DNA from 2 places in the Blautia stercoris genome. Region 2 is predicted to be linked to the other one. Evidence: riboswitches for the same ligand, from Rfam matches in the RefSeq annotation. Region 2 holds a riboswitch; the other holds the start of a gene.
What was found. A riboswitch is a leader RNA that binds a small molecule or an ion and turns the genes downstream of it on or off. The one in region 2 is predicted to bind FMN.

Region 1: linked by a shared signal. The riboswitch ahead of ACYQ2D_RS08550 (ECF transporter S component) and the one ahead of ribD (bifunctional diaminohydroxyphosphoribosylaminopyrimidine deaminase/5-amino-6-(5-phosphoribosylamino)uracil reductase RibD) in region 2 are both predicted to bind FMN.

What each region holds. Positions count from the first base shown of each region.
Region 1 covers NZ_BAAHYF010000001.1:1,769,090-1,772,513, forward strand. The annotation lists gene ACYQ2D_RS08545 (glucose-6-phosphate isomerase) at 1-1,062, opposite strand, end outside; FMN riboswitch at 1,221-1,338, shown strand; gene ACYQ2D_RS08550 (ECF transporter S component) at 1,483-2,109, shown strand; gene ACYQ2D_RS08555 (GDSL-type esterase/lipase family protein) at 2,253-2,885, opposite strand; gene ACYQ2D_RS08560 (Gfo/Idh/MocA family protein) at 3,165-3,424, opposite strand, start outside.
Region 2 covers NZ_BAAHYF010000002.1:760,020-763,443, forward strand. The annotation lists gene ACYQ2D_RS13270 (alpha-galactosidase) at 1-1,982, shown strand, start outside; FMN riboswitch at 2,039-2,168, shown strand; gene ribD (bifunctional diaminohydroxyphosphoribosylaminopyrimidine deaminase/5-amino-6-(5-phosphoribosylamino)uracil reductase RibD) at 2,324-3,424, shown strand, end outside; gene ACYQ2D_RS13280 (riboflavin synthase) at 3,412-3,424, shown strand, end outside.

The DNA.
Region 1 (3,424 bases), on a different contig from region 2:
ATCTAACTGCTGAAGATGTGCAGGGAAACGGCTCAGTGCCTGAGAGTATGGCAGAACGGCTGTACTCGGATATCCTAATACGTTACGTTCGTAGACACCAATTAATGCATCAAGCATTTCCGGGTTCTCTAAGACGCTTTTATTCATTGCAAGTTTATCTTCTTCTGCTGCACCCTGTAAGAACTGTGCAAATACTTCCGGGCCAAATGCCAGAGATAAAACTGCACCACCTACTGCTGATGTAGAGGAGAAACGACCGCCAATGTAGTCATCCATGAAAAATGCTGCAAGATAATCATCACTCTTAGCAAGCGGAGAAGTTTCACTTGTAACTGCAATCATGTGTTTGGATGCGTCTAAGCCTGCATTTTTCAGAGCATCTTTTACAAAAGATTCATTTGTCAGTGTTTCCAGAGTTGTTCCGGATTTGGAAACCAGTACAAAAATAGAATGTGCAACATCAATAGAATTCAAAACTGCTGCTGCATCATCCGGGTCTACATTACTGATGAATTTTGCTTCCATCTTAAATGTATTGTTTTTCTTAGCCCAGTTTTCCAGTGCCAGATACATTGCACGAGGACCAAGGTCACTTCCACCGATACCAATCTGAACTACTGTTGTAAATTTCTCGCCTGCTGCATTTGTGATTTCACCGGCATGTACTTTATTTGCAAAATCTGCAATTTTCTTCTGCTGTTCTGTATAGAAAGTACGTTTATCCACACCATCTGCTTCTACTGCTTCACCTAACTGACCACGTGTCATGTGATGAAGAACCAGACGTTTTTCTCCTGTGTTGATGACTTCTCCATTGTAGAGGGCTTCAAATTTTTCTGCAAGCTGTGCTTCTTCCGCTAACTTGGTTAATGCTTCTAATACATCATCATCTACCTGTTTTGCTGCATAATTGTAAGAAAGACCGGCTGCCATAGGAATTGTGTATTTTTTCACACGGTCTGCACCGTTTTCTCCTGACATTACCTCTGCGAGTTTTACACGTTCTACTTTTGAAAGATTCTCAAATGAAGAAAGAGTGTTTAAATTGTTCCACTTAATCATAATAAGTTCCTCCTCAATTCTCACTTATAGAAATAGAAAACATCCTATAATTATTTTCATTATACTCGGAAACAAAGGTAAATTCAAGCGAACTGTGAAAAACAGATTCACTATTGAAACCAGAATACATATATAGTATAATGAGGACAAAGAAAAAGAGAATTCTTCGGGGCAGGGTGAGATTCCCTACCGGCGGTATAGTCCGCGACCCGCGCAAGCGGCTGATTCGGTGAAATTCCGAAACCGACAGTATAGTCTGGATGAGAGAAGAACGCGCAAATTTTTAAATACGTGCTCAAGCCCCTGGAAGAAATTCCAAGGGCTTTTTAGTTTATGGAAACTTGTTATATATGCTATAGACTAAGAAATTTTCAAAGAATTCTCTTAATAAAATCATAAGTTTTAAAGGAGAAACGAAAAATGAGTGAACAGGTATTAAGAAGAAATGTATCGACAAGAAGTCGTACAAGAACAATTACACAGATTGCGATGCTTGGTGCAATCGCAGGAATTTTGATGAATCTGGAATTTCCGATTCCTTTTTTAGCACCAAGTTTTTATCAGCTGGATTTTTCTGAAGTTCCGGTATTAGTTGGTTCTTTTGCAATGGGACCGCTTGCAGGTGTCTGGGTGGAACTTGTGAAAATCTTAGTTCATCTGGTAACAAAGGGTACAATGACAGCCGGTGTCGGTGATGTTGCCAACTTTATCTTTGGATGTGCTTTCGTTGTTCCGGCCGGTTTCATTTATCGTTCTATGAAAAATAGAAAACATGCTGTTCTCGGAATGATTGCCGGAACACTTTTAACCTCTGTTGTAGCCTGCTTTATCAATGCATTTATTCTGCTTCCGGCTTACGGAAAAGCATTCGGAATGCCGGTTGATGCATTTATTCAAATGGGAAGTGCCGTTCATGGTTCTGTTCATAATCTTCTGACATTTGCAGCCTTGATTATTTTCCCATTTAACTTATTTAAATACACACTGACTTCTTTGATTGTATTTCTAATCTATAAGAGAATTCGTGTAGTCTTAAAAGGCGACTGACAGAATCAAACTTTTTAAATCTTTAAATCTTTCTTGACATTTTCTAAATCCGTTACTATAATGTCACCATAAGCAAGGGCGCTAAGAAATTATCTTAGCGTCCTTTTTTTATTTCATTTACTTTTACATCCATCTTACCGGATTTATGCGCTGAGTGCGGAATTTTTTATTTTTTCAATCACTGCTTCTGCCAATCTTCGATGACCTTCTACAGACATATGCTCCTGGTCTTCTTTACTTGGCTTTGCATAATCTGAAGCCGCAAGAAATTCTATCTTCTGTTTTTTGGCAATTCTCTCATACACTGCTTTTAACCGTTTTGAAGTCTCAATGGAATCGGTATCAAATTCAGGGTCAAACTCGGTTTTCCACACTTCCTGACCAAGTAAAATCGGAGATACCAGCAGGATTTTCACGGACTGTGAATAATTCCAAATCTGCTCGATTAATTTCTCAATTCCCATTCCGATTACTTCAGCAGATGCATGATAATAAGATTTACAATCGTTTGTCCCAAGCATCAGTACCACAATATCAATTGGATTATGGGATTCTAATAATACCGGAAGCATGTCACTGCCTTTTCTGTTCTGGCGGAATTCATCTTCAAATACTGTGGTTCTTCCACACAATCCTTCTTCTAATACGTGAAATCCATCGTTTTTTAATGCATCCTGAAGCAGACCCGTCCATCTTACTTCTCTGTCATATCTTCCATTTGTTTTCGGAATTAATCCATAGGTATTGGAATCTCCAAAGCATAATATCTCTTTCATTGTTTTCACCCTCTCGCTTGTTTCATCTCTATTTCATACTTATCTTATCAACTTTATATTTGTTTTCTACTATGGTTCACATTATAACACCTATTTCATACTATGTAAATATGTTTTATTAGGTATTTTTAAAAATTTTAAATTAAAAGCACATCTGGTTGTTTCTTTTATAATTTTATAATTAGAACGTAAAAATCCCCGATGCGTCAACATCGGGGATTTTGTTTTGCTGTCTGTATGGACATTTGTTTTATCACTTTATAACATACTTATTTGAGTCTAGTACACTTCCGGAATTTCGTATCCCCAGCTTTTTCTCAAACCATCCATAATTTCCATGATTCTTACCGTTTCAGCATGAGGCATTTCCGGACACTCAATTTTGCCCTCTTCCAATGCTTTTTTACAAGCTCGGACTTCATATTCGTATCCTGTAATCTGCTTTGGAGGAAAATAGCTTGCTGTTTCTTCATGGTTCTGGTTAAATACTGTAATCTTCTCCGGATTATTGATATTTTGAACCTGAATGTAGCCTTTTG
Region 2 (3,424 bases):
CTTTAAATACTCTGCCACAGGAATACAGCACCAGCGGAGTTGGAGATTTTCGAATCTCTGCAATTTCTGTTACTCATGAAGATGGAAGTAATGCTTTAGACTTAAGAGTCAGGGAATATCAGATTAAAAAAGGAAAATATGAGATTCCAGGGCTTCCGGCAGTGTATGCAAAAGAAGACGAAGCAGAAACATTAGAAATTACTTTGAAAGATACTGCAACGGAAGCAGAGGTGATTTTGAAGTATGGTGTGTTTGAAAAAGAAGACGTGATTACAAGAAGTGTGGTGGTAAAAAATTCAGGGAAAACACCGATTGTAATTAATAAAGTGCATAGTATGTGTCTGGATATTCCGTATGGAGACTGGGAATGGATGCATTTTTATGGCAGACATACTATGGAAAGACAAGCAGAACGAGTTCCTGTTTTGCACGGAATTTCAGAGAGCAGCAGCAGCAGGGGAACTTCCAGTCATCATCAAAATCCGGCTGTTCTGCTTTGTGAAAAAGATTGTACAGAGACAAATGGTCACTGCATCGGAGCTGCATTGATGTATAGCGGAGGATTTCAGGCACAGGTAGAAAAAGACCAGTTAGAACAGGTTCGTTTGGTTATGGGAATCCACCCAGACACATTTGAATGGACCTTAGAAGCCGGAGAAGCGTTCTACACACCGGAAGTGATTTTATCTTGTTCTACAACAGGATTTGCAAAATTGTCTCAGAATTTCCATCACATCATCCGAAATCATGTCTGCCGTGGAACATACCAGTTAAGCAGTCGTCCGGTTTTGATTAATAACTGGGAGGCAACTTACTTTGACTTTAACGAAGAAAAGATTTTAAATATTGCAAGACAGGCTTCTAAGCTTGGAATTGATATGATGGTACTTGATGATGGTTGGTTTGGAAAGAGAGATGATGATTGTTCCGGACTTGGAGACTGGTTTGTCAATGAAAAGAAATTAAATGGCGGATTAAAAGCCCTGGTTGAGAAAATCAATGCAATGGGTATGAAATTCGGACTTTGGTTTGAACCGGAAATGGTATCCGAGGACAGTGATTTGTACCGTAATCATCCAGACTGGGCGATTCAGATTCCGGGAAGAAAGCCGATGAGAAGCCGTTATCAGTTAGTATTAGACATGTCAAATCCAGAAGTGGTGGATTATCTTTATGGTGTAATGAGTGCGATTTTAAGAGAAAATCATATTGAATATGTGAAATGGGATATGAACCGCAGTATCAGTGACTGGTATACAGCTACACTTTCCAGAGGACGCCAGATGGAAATGCCACACAGATATGTGCTGGGACTGTATGAATTGCTTGAAAAACTGACATCAGAATTTCCGGATGTATTGTTCGAAGGATGCAGTGGCGGAGGCGGAAGATTTGATGCCGGAATGATGTACTACTGCCCACAGATTTGGTGCAGTGATGATACCGACGCACACGAAAGAACCTTTATCCAGTATGGTACAAGTTTCTTCTATCCAACTTCAACAGTAGGTTCTCATGTTTCCGCAGTGCCAAACCATCAGACAGGACGAATTACCTCAATTGAAACCAGAGGTGTGGTTGCAATGGCAGGAAGCTTTGGATATGAATTAGACTTAAATCAGCTTTCAGAAGAAGAAAAAGCAGTTGTTGCAAAACAGGTTACCCATTATAAAGAATATCAAAGTTTGATTTATAACGGTGATTATTATCGTCTGGCAAATCCATTTGAGGATGGGATGTCAGCATGGTCCTGGATATCAGAAGATAAGAAAACCATATTGGTTCAGGGTGTATTGTTCCGTGCGAAACCAAATGTATTAAGAAAGACTCTGCGTCTGATGGGCTTAGAAGCTAAGAAAAATTATAAGATTGCCGGAACAGAAGAGGTGTACACAGGTGTTGCTTTGATGAGTGGAGGAGTTTTACTTCAAAGAGCGGTTGGAGATGATGTCTCTTTTGAAATTGTGCTGGAAGAAATTTAAAATTTGCACTTTACAAATTTAAATTGTTGTACTATAATTTTAATCAAGTAAATAAGAAAAATCTTCAGGGCAGGGTGAAATTCCTTACCGGCAGTGATAGTCTGCGAGCCTGGAAAATAAATTTGAAAGGCATGATTCGGTGAAATTCCGATACCGACAGTAAAGTCTGGATGGAAGAAGAGAAATGAATGACTGATTAAAAAATCAAAATCATGAATATCAGGCTCTGAAATGGATTTCCGTTTCAGAGCCTTTTTGTTTCATATATAGTTAGAAATATGAGAAATCCCTGTAGATAAACTTTTTATTTGCAGGGATTTTTTTCGATTAGGAGAAAGAAAATGCAGAAAAAAGAATATATGCTAAGAGCCATTGAACTGGCAAAGCAAGGAGTTGGATGGACAAGTCCCAACCCGCTGGTGGGCGCGGTTATTGTGAAAGATGGACGTATCATTGGGGAAGGATATCATGAAAAATACGGAGAACTGCATGCAGAGCGCAATGCAATTAAACATTTAAAAGAATCAGCAGAAGGTGCAACGATATATGTAACGCTTGAACCATGCTGTCATTATGGAAAACAACCGCCTTGTACCGAAGCGATTGTAGAAGCTGGAATCAAGAAAGTAGTAATTGGTTCAAGAGACCCGAATCCTTTGGTTGCGGGAAAAGGAACCCGGTTTTTAAGAGCGCAGGGAATTGAGGTAGAAGAGGATTTTATGAGAGAAGAATGTGATGCATTAAATTCGGTATTCTTTCATTTTATTCAGACGAAAAGACCTTATATTGTGATGAAATATGCAATGACGATGGACGGAAAAATCGCAACAAAAACCGGAAAATCAAAATGGATTACTTCCGAACAATCGAGAAAAATCGTACATGAAATGAGGCATCAATACACTGCAATTATGGCAGGAATCGGAACCGTTTTAAAAGATGACCCGATGTTAAATACAAGAATCGAAGGAAAGAAAAGTCCGATACGAATTATCTGTGACAGCAGACTTCAGATCCCTTTAGAAAGTAAGATTTGTCAAAGCGCAAAAGAGTATCCGGCAATCATAGCCTGTGCCTATGCCGAACAGGAGAAAAAAACAGCTTTGGAAACACTTGGAGTACAGGTGCTGGAAGTTCCAAAAGAAGGAAAAGTCGATTTGAAAAAATTAATAGAGATGCTGGGAGAACAAAAGATTGACAGTATTTTGCTTGAGGGTGGCGGTACATTAAATGAAAGCATGCTGAGAGAAAATCTGGTTAATGAAGTTCATGTATTTCTTGCACCAAAGATTTTTGGTGGAAAAGGTGCACCTTCCCCTGTAGAAGGATGTGGAATCTGTGAGGTAAAAGACGCAAAAGAATTTTATCTGCAGGACATCAGAAAAATTGGAGAAGACGTACAGCTTACTTACCGGAAGGAGGTACCGAAGTGTTTACAGGAA